Regions from separate parts of the Azoarcus sp. CIB genome, predicted to be linked through region 4. Evidence: predicted binding sites of a transcription regulator. Region 4 holds the regulator's gene; each other region holds the start of a gene.

Region 1 (3,493 bases), 1.3 Mb from region 4:
CCTCGATGCCGGTGAGCTCGATGATGAGCTGGCGGTCCGATCCCATTGGGTAGCGCGCGGGGACGACGCAGACTTGCACGTCGGCGTGGCCGTCGGCGGCGGCGCGCATCGCGGCGATCGCCTCGGGTTTGTTGTCCTCGATGCCGATGCGCACCTCGCGCGCGCCGGTGGCGTGGCGCATCAGCACGGCGCCGCGCACGATGCCCGCCGCGCGTTCGCGCATCAGGCGGTCGTCGCACGACAGGTAGGGTTCGCATTCGCTGCCGTTGAGGATCAGCGTGCGGATGCGCGAGCGGTGGCCCAAGCCGAGCTTCACCGAGGCGGGAAAGGTCGCACCGCCCAGGCCGACGATGCCGGCTTCGGCGACCCGGCGCGCGAGTTCCTCGGGTGAGCGGGCGAGCGGGTCGGCGAGGCCTTCGAGCGGCGCCCAGCGGTCTTCCATGTCGCTGCGCAGCGTGATCGCCGTCATCTCGAGACCCGAGGGGTGCGGCGCGGTGATCGGCCCGATCGCGACGATCTCGCCGGAGGTCGGCGCATGCACCGGGGCGGAGATGTTGCCCGTGGCGGTCGCGAGGCACTCGCCCTTGAGGACCTTCTGGCCGATGCGCACGACCGGCTCCGCGGCGGCGCCGACGTGCTGCGACAGCGGCAGGTAGAGGAGCGGCGGCACCGGCAGGCGCCGGATCGGCGCTTCCGAGGCCGGGCGCTTACGCTCGTCCGGATGCACGCCCCACGGTTCGCTGCGGGCGAGGTGGCGGAAGATCTTGTCGAAGAATCCCATGATGTGCGTTCCGGGTTCAGGCGCGGGCCGGGTTCGGCCACACCCAGTGCTGCAGCGTGATCGGGACCGGTTTCAGGCCGATGGCTTCGGTCGGGCAGCGGTCGACGCAGTTGCCGCAGCCGGTGCAGGCCTCGCGCAGCACTGCGTGGATCTGTTTGGCGCCGCCGAGGATGGCGTCGGTCGGGCAGGCCTTGATGCAGCGGCAGCAGCCGATGCAGATGTCTTCGGTGACGACGGCGAGCTGCGGTCCGGCGTTGGCGACCGCCGAGAGGTCGATCTCGAGTCCCAGCCTGGCGGCGAGGCTCTGAGCGAGCGCCTTGCCGCCCGGCGGGCAGCAGGTGGCCGGCGCCTCGCCGCCGACGATCGCCGCCGCCGCACCGGTGCAGCCGGGGAAGCCGCACTGACCGCAGTTGGAGCCGGGCATCAGCGCCTCGACTTCGGCGACGATGGGGTTGCCTTCGACGTGGAAGCGGCGACTCGCGAAACCGAGCAGCACGCCCAGGACGGCGCCGAGGACGGTGAGGCTGGAGACGGCAACGAGCATGGCGACGCTCCTCAGGAGATCAGGCCGGAAAAGCCCATGAAGGCGAGGCTCAGCAGGCTGATGGTGATGAATGCGGACGGCGCGCCGTTGAACGCGGCGGGCACGCGGGCGAGCGCGAGGCGTTCGCGCAGGCCGGCGAAGACCAGCAGGACCAGCGTGAAGCCGAGCGCCGAGCCGAAGCCGTACAGCACGCTCTTCATGAAGCCGAAGCTCTGCTGCACGTTGAGCAGCGCGAGACCGAGCACGGCGCAGTTGGTCGTGATCAGCGGAAGGTAGATGCCGAGGCTCTGGTACAGCGCCGGACTGGTCTTCTTGATGACCATCTCGACGAACTGCACCGCTGCGGCGATCACGAGGATGAAGCACAGGATGCGCAGGAAGCCGAGCTCGAAGGGCGCGAGCAGCCAGTGGTCGAGCATCCAGCACAGCGCCGACGCGAGCGTGATGACGAAGGTGGTCGCGAGCCCCATGCCGAGGGCGGCGTCCATGCTCTTGGAGACGCCCATCACGGGGCACAGGCCGAGGAACTTGACCAGCACCACGTTGTTCACGAGGGCGGTCGAGAGCAGCAGCAACAGGATTTCGGTCGTGGCGGTCATGGCTGGCGCGTCGTGTCGGTTGCGGCGGGGGTCGTTACGACGGCGCTAGTGCATGGAGCGTGCCACGGGCTCCGCTGTGGGCGGAAAGTGTCGCGGATTCAGCGGTTTGCGATGCGGCGCGGACTGCCCGGCGAGCGGGTAGGGCGCCGGGGCAATCCCGACAAAGTCGACGCCGCTGTCGTCTTTGCGACAGCCCGCGCGGATTGCCCCGGGGGCGTGCTCAGCGGGATGCGAGGACGATGTCGAAGGTGGCCGCGGCGGGGGTGCCGGCCTTCGCCGCGGCGACGTCGACGCTCAGCGCCTCGCGCTCGGGCGGGGCATAGCCGTTGCCCTCGCGGTTGTTGCCGCGGAAGTACATCTGCGTGACGAATTCGGCGCGCCCGGGCTGGGCGACGCGGAAGTGGATGTGCGGCGGCCGCGAGCCGTAGTTGCCCGGCAGGACCGTGAGGAAGCTGTAGCGGCCCTGGGCGTCCGTCATCGTGCGGCCGAAGCCCTGGAAGGCGGAGTCGCGCGTGCGCGGATCGACGCCGGGGTGGCGGTAGCGGCCGCGCGCGTCGGCCTGCCAGATCTCGACGGCGGCGTCTGCGACCGGTTTTCCCGCGGTGTCGCGCACCGCGCCGCTGACGCGCAGCAGCGCGCCTTCGACGGCAGGTCCCCGTTGCGCCCGCGAGCTTCGTCAGGTCGGCGTCGATGTCGCCGTTCCAGTCGAGCGGGTAGAAGGGGCCGATGTCGTCCTCGGGCGTGGGGCGCAGGGTGGCGGCGCCGGCCGGGAGGGCGGTGGCGGTCAGCCCGAGCGGCAGGAAGGGGAGGCCGCCCAGCCAGCGCAGGAGGTGGCGGCGCAGCGTGCCGCGGGTCGTGGCGGGGCCGTGGGGGCGGGAAGGGGCGTGCATCGTGTCGTCCTGTTGAAGGCGGGCAAATGTTCGATGGCTTTCATGTCCGCGGGTTCCGTACTACGTGGCGCGTCGCATGTCACAAACCCGACATTCGCGACGCGGCATGTCAAGGCTGCGATTGGCCGTGTTGTTATTTGTTTTCAGTGGCTTGGGTCGGTAGGCCGGTCTTGGCACCGTCCTTGCGATAAGTCCCGTGAGCCTCCCGCGCCGTCGTTGTCGCGACGGCGCGGGGAATCGGATCCCATCCACCCGTCCTGAAGGAGCCCACCATGGCCATGAAGATCATCGCCGATGAATGCACCGCCTGCGGCGACTGCAAGCCCGCCTGTCCGACCAAGTCGATCACCGAGAAGGGCGGCGTCTTCCGCATCACCGTCGACACCTGTACGGAATGCGACGGCGACGCGGATTCGCCGCAATGCCTGGCGGTGTGTCCGGCCGGCGAGAATTGCATCGTCTATCTGTGATGCGCGTGCAAACCGCTGCCGGGCGCGCGTCGTCCGGCCATCCGGGAACGAGGCCCGCATGAATGCGCCCACTGCCTGGGGCGAGCGCTGCCGCCAGCTTGCCGAGCCCGTCGTCGAAGCCTGCTCCGTGACCCCCGCGGCCGCAGGGCCGGCGGCGCTCGCCCACGAGATCCGCAAGCACCTGCCCGACTGGCCGTTCCGCGAGGTGC
Region 2 (3,493 bases), 1.7 Mb from region 4:
ACCGATCACGCGGGCGCGGCTGCCGTCGTGGGCGTCGAAGAGTCGCGCCTGCAGCGTTGTGGGTAGTGCGTCGATCTCCACGAGGAAGAGGATGCCGTTGGCCGCCTGCACCCAGGCGCGGTCCAGTTCCGCCTCCGCGGCTTCGCCAGCGGGCAGGGCCGCACAGTCGATGCCGATCAGCGGCGCGTCCGCGGTCGGTTTGTGGTCTTCGTGGAACGCCCGCACGAGATGCGCCTTGCCGGTCCCCATCTCGCCTTCGATCAGCAGCGGGGTGGCTTCCGCGGCGCAGTTGCGCAGCGTGCCGACAATGCGCGCGATGCGCCCGTCGCCGCGGCCGATCGCGCCCAGACGGGAGTCGTCGTGGCGGGTAGTTGCGCTGCGCGGTCCCGTGTCGACGTGGCGTCGCGAACGCAGGTTGGCGCGGGCGATGAGCGTGCGGCCTTTCAGGTCGTAGAGCGGAAAGGGCGCGTCGGGCGCCTGCGCTGCCCAGCCGACCAGGCTGCTCCAGGGCGTCGCGAAGCAGGCTTCATAGGTCGTTGCGGGATGTGACGCGTCCAGACCGAGCATTCCGCGCGCTTTGCGATTGCTCGCGACGAGGCGGCCGCCTTCGTCGAACACGACGAGCGCATGCAGCGGGTCGGCGAGCGCATCGCGGCGCGTGTGGAAGTGCAGCGTGAGGAAGCCGTCGTCCAGCGTTTCCAGCAGGCGGTGCTCGATCAGTTCGGCCGTTGTGCGCAGCAGCGCTTCGGCGTGCGTGAGGTTTTCGCGCGCATCCGACGACACGTCGAGGATGCCGAGCATGCCGCCGGTGGGTGCGAGGATGGGTGTGGCGACGCAGGTGAAGATGCGGTTGCGTGCGAGGTAGTGCTGATCGCCGTGCACCGTGACGACCGTCCCGGAGTGCAGCGCCGTGCCGATCGCGTTGGTGCCCATCGTGGCCTCGCTCCAGTCGACGCCGGGCCGCAGGGCGACGCGGCTGGCGCGGTCGAGGAAGTCGGTGTGGCCCAGCGCGCTGAGGATCATGCCCTGGCGGTCGGCCAGCAGCACCGTGGATGAGGGGCTGCCGATCTGGCGATACAGGCCTTCGATCATCGGGCGCGAAAACGCGAGCAGCCGGTTGTTTGCCGCGATGCGGTCCGTGAGTTCGCCCGGCGCGAGCGCCGTGTCGTTGAGCGGTTCGTCCGGACGCAGGCCGTGCTCGCGGCTGCGCTGCCACGATGCGATGAGCGGTTCCGGTCGGGATCTGGGGGGTGAAGCTTCCATCATGGGGAGCGATGAAGCATGAATCATTCCGTCGGCGTCGAGCCGCGCGAGTAAAGGGGTTTTTGCGGCAGCGGGGCGTGCGTGGTGCGGCGCCGTTGTCACGCATCGGAACAGGTGTTGCCTTGTTGAGCAGGCGGGAGCAGGGCAGGGCGGCGGGGCACTCGGTGCCGAGATATGCCGGATCGTGGTGCAAGTATTTGTTTGAGCGTTGAAAGATGTCTCTGGAGAAGGTGGCGGCGCTTGCTGGCACGCGCCCTGCGGAAGGGATGGCGACGCGAGACAGCGTTTCGACCAATCAACACAGCTTCTGGAGACAAGTTCAATGATCTACGAGATGCCCGGCCAGGCAGGCGCCAAGGTCCAGTTCAAGAGCCGCTACGACAACTTCATCGGTGGCAAGTGGGTGGCGCCGGTGCGCGGCCATTATTTCGAGAACATCACGCCGATCTCCGGCAGGCCGTTCTGCCAGGTCGCCCGCTCGACCGAGGAAGACATCAATCTCGCCCTCGATGCTGCCCATGCCGCAGCCGACAAGTGGGGCCGCACCTCGGCTGCCGATCGCGCCAACATCCTGCTCAAGATCGCCGACCGGCTGGAAGCCAACCTCGAAATGCTGGCCTACGCCGAGACGGTCGACAACGGCAAGGCGATCCGCGAAACCCTGAACGCCGACATCCCGCTGACGATCGACCATTTCCGCTACTTCGCCGGCTGCCTGCGCGCGCAGGAAGGCGGCATCAGCGAGATCGACGAACACACTGTCGCCTATCACTTCCACGAGCCGCTCGGCGTCGTCGGCCAGATCATCCCGTGGAACTTCCCGATCCTGATGGCGGCATGGAAGCTCGCCCCGGCTATCGGCGCCGGCAACTGCGTGGTGCTGAAGCCCGCCGAATCGACCCCGGTCAGCATCCTGGTGCTGGTCGAACTGATCGCCGACCTGCTGCCCCCGGGCGTGCTCAACGTCGTCAATGGTTTCGGTCGCGAAGCCGGCATGCCGCTGGCGACCAGCAAGCGCATCGCCAAGATCGCCTTCACCGGTTCCACCGCCACCGGCCGCGTCATCGCCCAGGCCGCGGCGACGAACCTCATCCCGGCGACGCTGGAACTCGGCGGCAAGTCGCCCAACATCTTCTTCGAGGACATCGCCGCTGCCGACGACGCCCTCTTCGACAAGGCGGTCGAAGGCATGGTGCTGTTCGCCTTCAACCAGGGCGAAGTGTGCACCTGCCCGTCGCGCGCGCTGATCCAGGAGTCGATCTACGACAAGTTCATGGAGCGCGTGCTGGCTCGCGTCAAGGCGATCAAGCAGGGCAGCCCGCTCGATACCGCATCGATGATGGGCGCGCAGGCCTCGACCGATCAGATGAACAAGATCCTGTCCTACCTCGACGTGGGTAAGCAGGAAGGCGCCGAACTGCTGATCGGCGGCGACCGCGCCCGTCTCGGTGGCGAACTGGCCGAGGGTTACTACATCCAGCCGACGCTGTTCAAGGGCCACAACAAGATGCGCATCTTCCAGGAAGAGATCTTCGGGCCGGTGCTGGCCGTGACGACCTTCAAGGACGAAGCGGAAGCGCTCGAGATCGCCAACGACACCCCGTACGGCCTCGGTGCCGGGGTGTGGTCGCGCGATGGCAGCACGGCCTACCGCATGGGCCGCGCCATCAAGGCCGGCCGCGTATGGACGAACTGCTACCACGCCTACCCGGCCCACGCCACCTTCGGCGGCTACAAGGAGTCGGGCATCGGCCGCGAGACGCACAAGATGATGCTCGACCACTACCAGCAGACCAAGAACCTGCTGGTGAGCTACAGCCCCAACGCGCTCGGGTTTTTCTGAGCGCTCGCGTTTCTTCTCTCCCTCTCGTCCGCCCACAGCGGAAGAGCTTCACGGGCGGCTTCGGCCGCCCGTTTTTTTTTTGGTGCATCGCTGCGGCAAGGGGCGAGCGCGCTTCTCGCGAACGAGGGCTAATCGTGCACTATGCTTGAAGCGGATTTCCGATCTGCCCGACGTGCCCGCGATGTGCCGTTATGTCGGCATGTGTTCCGAAATGGAGCACCTGTTCCGTGGTGGAACACCCGATTCCGCAGGCGACGGATTGGCGGAGCCTTCACCGGCTGGATCGAATCCTGCATTGGAAACACGACCGTCCCCGGCTCGATCCGGCGGGCGCTGACACAAGAACGATGGAGACACATCAATGCTGCGACCCTTTGCGCGTGCGTG
Region 3 (3,493 bases), 1.8 Mb from region 4:
CGGCGATCACGCCGTGGAATTTCCCCGCGGCGATGATCACGCGCAAGGTCGCCCCGGCGTTCGCCGCCGGCTGCACGGTGATCGTGAAGCCCGCGGAACAGACGCCGCTGACGGCGCTGGCGCTGATGGCGCTGGCCGAGAAGGCCGGTTTCCCGAAGGGGGTGTTCAACGTCGTCACCGGCGATCCGGTGGCGATCGGCGGCGAGCTCACTTCGAGCCCCGTCGTGCGCAAGCTGTCCTTCACGGGTTCGACCGAGGTGGGCCGCTTGCTGATGGGGCAGTGCGCGCCGACGCTGAAGAAGCTGTCGCTGGAGCTCGGCGGCAACGCGCCCTTCATCGTCTTCGATGACGCGGACCTGGATGCCGCGGTGGAGGGCGCGATGGGGTCGAAGTACCGCAACGCCGGCCAGACCTGCGTGTGCGCCAACCGCCTGCTGATCCAGTCGGGCATCTACGACCGCTTCGCCGAGCGCCTCGCCGAGGCGGTGAAGGCGCTGCGGGTCGGCCCGGGAACCGCGGACGGGGTGAATGTCGGGCCGCTGATCGACGAGGCGGCCGTCGCCAAGGTCGAGCGTCACATCGCGGATGCGGTGGGGAAGGGCGCACGCGTGATGACGGGGGGCCGGCGCCATGCGCTGGGCGGGTCCTTCTTCGAGCCCACGGTGCTGGCCGACGTGACGCCGGCGATGCGCGTCGCGCGCGAGGAAACCTTCGGCCCCGTGGCGCCGCTGTTCCGCTTCGATACCGAGGAGGATGCGATCCGTATGGCCAACGACACGGAGTACGGCCTGGCGGCGTATTTCTACTCGCGCGACGTCGGGCGCATCTTCCGCGTCTCGGAGGAGCTCGAATACGGCATGGTCGGCGTCAATACCGGGCTGATGTCGAACGAGGTGTCGCCCTTCGGCGGCATCAAGCAATCCGGCCTCGGGCGCGAGGGTTCGGTGTACGGGATCGAGGAGTATCTCGAGATCAAGTCGATCTGCGTGGCGGGCATCGATCGATGAGCGAGGCGATCGCGCTCGGCCACCCACAGCCGACGGAGACGTCGGCGTGGGTGCGGCGCTTTATGCCGCTGGTGGCGCCGGGCGGCACGGTGCTCGATTACGCCTGCGGCGGCGGACGCCATGCGCGCCTCTTTGCCGCGCGTGGCTTTCGCGTCGTGGCCGTGGACCGCAACGCCGAGGCCCTCGCAACGCTGGAGGGGGTGCCGCGCATCGAGTCGCGCTGCGAGGATCTCGAGGATGGCCCGTGGCCGCTGGTCGATGAGGTCTTCGACGCGGTGGTCGTCACGAACTATCTGTTCCGTCCGCGCTTCGCCGATCTGCTTGCCTGCGTGGCGCCGGGGGGCGTGCTGATCTACGAGACTTTCATGCTGGGAAACGAACGCTTCGGACGCCCCGCGAGTCCCGAGTTCCTGCTGCGGCCGGGCGAGCTGCTCGGATGCCTGGGAACGGGTTTCACGGTGCTGGCGTTCGAACAGGGGGTCGTGGAGCGGCCGAAAGCGGCGGTCGTGCAGCGCGTGTGCGCGGTCAGGCGGGCGGCAGATGCGGTCGCGCTGCCGCCTGCATCGGAGTGAGCTAATGCGTGGGTAGCATCCCCCGAACTTGCCGCAAGAAGTGGGCGATATGCCCCATGTGGGGCATATCCCTCTAGGCCGCGAAATGGCCGTATCGGCGGCGAAGGGGCGCGGTCATTGAGGGCGGGAAATTTTTCCATCGGTGGCACGGCGCGTGCATAGGGAGTAGCGAACCCGGCACTCGAGTCCGGGGATAAGCAGCCAACCGCCCCGGAGGCCGAACATGAATACCCCCAACGTCACCGTCCTCAATGCCAACCGTGTCGCCGGACTGAAGACGCCGTACGCGACCCGCCGCGTCCCGACGTCAGCCTTCGTGACGCTGCTCGGCGGCGCGCGTGTCCCGCGCGTCGGCGACCTGATCCTCGCGCGTGTCGACAAGCTCGGGCAGCACCGCCATCTGGAACTCGCCTGCGGACGGCGGGCGCGTCTGTACGAGGGCGACGAGATCGTCCTGGCCTATGGCAACCGTTACGCGCCCGACCAGTTCGAGGCCGAGGTGCCGTCCGACCTCGGCCCCTGCCACATGGTCGCCGGTGGCGGCGTGGCGGCGCGCGTGATCACGCGTCACGACAAGATGCGCGGTGCGACGGTGGTGCAACCGCTGGGGCTGCTGGGCGACCGCAGCGGCCGGCCGCTCAATCTCGCCGACTTCGCCCTGGATGCGCCACGCACCGACGGTCGCCGGGCCTTCACGGTCGCCGTGGTGGGCACCTCGATGAACGCCGGCAAGACCGAGACGGCATCGAACCTGATCCGCGGTTTTGCCAGTGCCGGGCTGCGCGTCGGGGCGGCGAAGGTGACGGGCACGGGGGCCGGCTGCGACGTCTGGATGATGGTCGATGCGGGCGCGCAGAGGGTGCTGGACTTCACCGATGTCGGGCTGCCGTCCACCTACCTCGCCGAGCCGCGCGAGGTGGAACGGGTGATGGGCACGCTGCTGGATGTGCTGTATGCCAGCGGCGTCGACGTGGTGGTGTTCGAAGTCGCGGACGGCCTGTACCAGCGCGAGACGGCGCAGTTGCTGAAGTCTCAGGCGTTTGCACGGGCGGTCGACGCGGTGGTCTTTGCGGCCGGCGATGCAATGGGTTCGGCCGGTGGCGTGCAATCCTTGCGCGCGATGGGCTTGCCCGTGGTCGCAGCGAGCGGCCTGCTGACGGCTTCGCCGCTGGCGATGCGCGAGGCCGCGCATGCGACCGGGCTCGAAGTGCTCGATCTCGATGCGCTGCGCAGCCCCGGCATCCTCGACTTCATGGGGTTTCGGGCTGCGGAAAGCCTCGCAGTGGGAGCCATGTGATGCCGGGCGCAGCGTCGGCCGTGCCGCGCATGTGGGCCGGGGCGCGGCGCGCGATGCTAGCGGGGCTGGGCCTCAACGGCATCGCACAGGCCGTCGCGGCGCTGGCCTGCGCCTGGTTGACGCATCGTTTCTTCGAAGTGGTGATCGATCAGCGCACGGGGGGCTCGGGGCTGGCGCTCGCGCTGATTGGCGGGCTGTTGGGCGCGGGGGCAGTGCTCGCCGCCCTGCGCGTGCTGGAGCGGGTGCAGGCCGAGCGTCTGGGGCAGGATTACGCTTCGGAACTGCGGCTCGCGCTGTACGACAGCATGGCCGGGCAGTCGCCGCGGCGAATGCAGGCGCGCAGCCGCGGCGCTACGATCCTGCGTTTCGTGGGCGATGTAAAAGGAATCCGGCGCTGGATCAGCCTTGGTTTGCCGAAAATTGCGGTCGGCGTGCTGAGCGCAAGCGTGGCCTTGTCCGTGCTGGCCCTGGTCAATGGCGTCATGGCCTTCGCCGCGAGCGCGGGCTTCATCGGCGCGGCGGTCACGCTGGCCGTTCTCAGCGCACGGGTCGATCCCGCCGTGCGGGAGGCGCGGCGGCGGCAGGCACGCCTCGCTGCGAACGTGAATGACAAGATC
Region 4 (3,493 bases):
CGGTGAGGTGGTGGGCGACCTTCTCGGCCGCATGGCGCTGCGCCCAGGAGAGTTCGGCGGCGCCCAGGATCTGGATGCGCGTCGGATGGATCAGGTTGAGGTGGCCGACAAGGTCGGCCGGCCAGATGCGTTCTTCGTTGACCGAAATGATCCGGTCGAGCCGGCCGCTGACGTGCGTCAGCTCCAGCTGCTCGCGGTGCAGGTCATACAGCCGCGCGACGCTGGTCTGCCGCATGCGGACCCCAGGAGGCGAACAGCGAATGGATTGCCGCGGTGTCGGGCGCGTTCTGCAACTGGTCGCGGAAGTCGCGGTCGCTGAACATCTGCGCGAGCTCGGACAGCAATTGCAGGTGGGTTTCGTTGGCCTGTTCGGGCACCAGCAGCACGAACAGCATCGTGACGGGGCGGCCGTCGGGAGCGTCGAATTGCACCGGGGCGGACAGGCGCAAGAAGGCGCCGGCGGCTTCCTTCAGGCCCTTGATGCGGCCGTGCGGAATCGCGATGCCCTGGCCCAGCCCGGTCGAGCCGAGGCGCTCGCGCGAAAAAAGGCTGTCGAAGACGACGCTGCGGGCGATGCTCTGGTTGTTTTCGAACAGGAGTCCGGCTTGTTCGAAGACGCGCTTCTTGCTGCTGGCGTCCAGATCGATGACCACGTTCGAGGGGGGCAGGAGTTCGGCGATGAGGCTCATGCGAATCACCACCTGCACGACACGGGCCGTGCCGCTGCCGGTTGGGTGCGGGAGGAGGCTCGGAGTGTGCTGCAGGCGCGGGTTGAAAACGCGCGAATTATAAACACACCCCGGACCCCCGGCGCGAATTAAAGAATCACAGCTCGGTCGGCTGCTGGTGCTTCAGCGTGTCGTGGCCGTGGTCGTAGTTCTTGTCCTTGTACTTGAGGACCTGGCGGTCGAGCTTGTCCGTCATGCTGTCGATCGCGGCGTACATGTCGCCGTCCTCGCTCTCGACGAAGATGTCCTTGCCGCGCACGTGCAGCGTGACTTCCGCCTTCTGCCGCAGCTTCTCCACCGACAGAATCACGCTGACGCTGGTCACGTTGTCGAAGTGGCGGATGACGCGATCAAGCTTGGTGTTGACGTACTCGCGGATCGCGGGGGTGACTTCGACGTGATGTCCGGTGATGGTGAGATTCATGATGTTTCCTCGTATTGTCAGATCGTCTTTCAGATCGCTTTGCGCAGGCTGACCGGCGGGATATTGAGTGACTCGCGGTACTTCGCGATCGTCCTGCGTGCCACCACGATACCCTGCTGGCCCAACAATTCGGCAATTTTCGCGTCGGACAGGGGCTTCTTCCTGTCTTCGGCCTCCACCAGCTGGCGAATCAGCGCTCGAATCGCCGTGGAAGATGCCGCCCCACCGGTGTCGGTGGCAACGTGGCTGCCGAAAAAGTACTTCAGCTCAAACACGCCGCGCGGTGTGGCCATGAATTTCTGCGTCGTGACTCGCGAGACCGTCGACTCGTGCAGCTCAAGCTGGTCCGCGATTTCCCTCAACGTCAGAGGTCGCATCGCCACATCGCCATAATCGAAGAACTGCCGCTGCTGGTCAACGATCGCCTGGGAAACCCGCAGGATAGTGTCGAAACGTTGTTGCACATTCTTGATCAGCCAGCGCGCTTCCTGTAGCTGGCTGGTGAGCGCGCCGCCCGATCCCCGGTTCTGCTGCAGGATGCTGGCGTACAGGGAATTGATGCGCAGCTTGGGCATCGCCTCGGGGTTGAGCGTGACCGTCCAGCGGTTGCGCACTTTGCGCACGACGACGTCGGGCAGGATGTAGCGCGTCTCCTGCACCGAGTGCTGTGAGCCCGGATGCGGGTCGAGGCGGCAGATCAGCGCGTGCGCGGCGCGCAGCGCGTCGTCGTCGCAGCCGGTGGCGCGCTTGATGCGCAGGAAGTTGCGCTCGGCGAGCAGGTCGAGGTGTTCGTCGACGATCTTCAGTGCGAGGTCGCGCGTCGGGCAGGACGGCATCGCCCTGAGCTGCAGGCTCAGGCATTCCTGCGGCGTGCGCGCGCCGATGCCGGCCGGGTCGAGGTTCTGCACGTGGTGCAGCGCGATCGTGAGGTCGTCGAGGTCGTATTCGAGTTCCGGCGGCAGCAGCGGCAGCAGTTCATCGAGCGACTGGTTGAGGTAGCCGTCCTCGTCGAGCGCCTCCATGATGAAGCGCACCAGCGCGCGGTCGCGATCGGAGAGCGGCGACAGGCTCACCTGCTGGTCGAGGTGGTCGCGCAGGCTGGTGCCGGCGGCCTGCAGTTCCTGGAAGTCGGTGTCGTCGTCATCGTTGCGGTTCGACGAGCCGCTGCCCGCGTTCGACCACTCGCCGGCCTCGTCGAAGTTTGCCGGCTCGGCCTCGTTACGCGTCTCCTCGCTCGGTGCGGGGGTGTCGGACTGGCTGCCGGACTCGGTCGTGCCCGGCGAAACCTGTGCGACGCTCGGAGAAAAGTCGCTGCCGTCGCCGTCCTCGCGCTCGAGCATGGGGTTCTCGAGGAGGAAGCGTTCCAGCTCCTGGTTCAGCTCCAGCGTCGACAGCTGCAGCAGTTTGATCGATTGCTGCAGCTGCGGCGTCAGCGTGAGGTGCTGCGAGATCTTGAGCTGGAGTGACGGTTTCATGGGACTACGCTGGCTGGATCAGAGGCGGAAATGCTCGCCGAGATAGACGCGGCGAACCTGTTCGTTGGCGACGATCTCGTCGGGCCGTCCACTCGCGAGCACGCGGCCTTCGCTGATGATGTAGGCGCGGTTGCAGATGCCGAGCGTCTCGCGCACGTTGTGGTCGGTGATCAGTACGCCGATGCCGCGGTCGCGCAGGAAGCGGATGATCTTCTGGATGTCGAGCACCGCGATCGGGTCGACGCCGGCGAAGGGCTCGTCGAGCAGGATCAGGCGCGGGTCGGTCGCCAGCGCGCGGGCGATCTCGCAGCGGCGCCGCTCGCCGCCCGACAGCGACACGGCGGTGTTGTCGCGCAGGTGGGCGATGCCCAGCTCCTCGAGCAGTTCCTCGAGGCGCGCGTCGACGCGTTCGCTGTTCAGGCCCTGCAGCTCCAGCACCGCGCGGATGTTCTCGGCGACGGTGAGCTTGCGGAACACGCTCATTTCCTGCGGCAGGTAGGACAGGCCGAGGCGCGCGCGCGCGTGCACCGGTAGGTGCGTGAGCTCGGCGTCGTCGAGGCGGATGTCGCCGCCGTCGGCGCGCACGAGGCCCACGATCATGTAGAAACAGGTGGTCTTGCCGGCGCCGTTGGGGCCCAGCAGACCGACCACCTCGCCGCTGCCGACTTCGAAGCCGACATCGTGGACGACGGTGCGGGCCTTGTAGCGCTTCTGCAGTCCGGCGACCTTAAGCAGACTCATCGGGGTTCTCTTTCAATATCTTGCGGATCACGTCGGTGCCAAAGCCGCGGCCTTGCAGGAATCTCGCCTGACGCGCCCACTCGCGCACGTCGGCCGGCGCGGCGTCGAACTTGCCGCGCCACACG

The links. Region 4 encodes sigma-54, which starts transcription at its own class of promoters, with help from an activator protein. Its sites were predicted from a motif close to TGGCACGCTTNCTGCTNA; they were not measured.
Region 1: the regulator sigma-54 is predicted to act here: its motif matches at 1,972-1,989, upstream of rsxA (electron transport complex subunit RsxA).
Region 2: the regulator sigma-54 is predicted to act here: its motif matches at 1,508-1,525, upstream of adh (aldehyde dehydrogenase).
Region 3: the regulator sigma-54 is predicted to act here: its motif matches at 1,723-1,740, upstream of AzCIB_RS13160 (P-loop NTPase family protein).

Annotation. Positions count from the first base shown of each region.
Region 1 covers NZ_CP011072.1:772,396-775,888, forward strand. Annotated here, with positions in the region: gene rsxC (electron transport complex subunit RsxC) at 1-781, opposite strand, end outside; gene AzCIB_RS03385 (RnfABCDGE type electron transport complex subunit B) at 798-1,325, opposite strand; gene rsxA (electron transport complex subunit RsxA) at 1,337-1,924, opposite strand; gene AzCIB_RS24590 (dioxygenase family protein) at 2,145-2,537, opposite strand; gene AzCIB_RS03400 (4Fe-4S dicluster domain-containing protein) at 3,087-3,284, shown strand; gene AzCIB_RS24390 (hypothetical protein) at 3,343-3,493, shown strand, end outside.
Region 2 covers NZ_CP011072.1:1,221,231-1,224,723, forward strand. Annotated here, with positions in the region: gene AzCIB_RS05390 (sigma-54-dependent Fis family transcriptional regulator) at 1-1,263, opposite strand, end outside; gene adh (aldehyde dehydrogenase) at 1,586-3,106, shown strand; gene AzCIB_RS05400 (ABC transporter substrate-binding protein) at 3,468-3,493, shown strand, end outside.
Region 3 covers NZ_CP011072.1:2,977,297-2,980,789, reverse strand. Annotated here, with positions in the region: gene AzCIB_RS13170 (NAD-dependent succinate-semialdehyde dehydrogenase) at 1-1,007, shown strand, start outside; gene AzCIB_RS13165 (class I SAM-dependent methyltransferase) at 1,004-1,579, shown strand; gene AzCIB_RS13160 (P-loop NTPase family protein) at 1,803-2,876, shown strand; gene AzCIB_RS13155 (ABC transporter ATP-binding protein) at 2,876-3,493, shown strand, end outside.
Region 4 covers NZ_CP011072.1:4,747,261-4,750,753, reverse strand. Annotated here, with positions in the region: gene hprK (HPr(Ser) kinase/phosphatase) at 1-235, opposite strand, end outside; gene ptsN (PTS IIA-like nitrogen regulatory protein PtsN) at 204-689, opposite strand; gene hpf (ribosome hibernation-promoting factor, HPF/YfiA family) at 826-1,152, opposite strand; gene AzCIB_RS21300 (RNA polymerase factor sigma-54) at 1,182-2,627, opposite strand; gene lptB (LPS export ABC transporter ATP-binding protein) at 2,646-3,368, opposite strand; gene recX (recombination regulator RecX) at 3,355-3,493, opposite strand, start outside.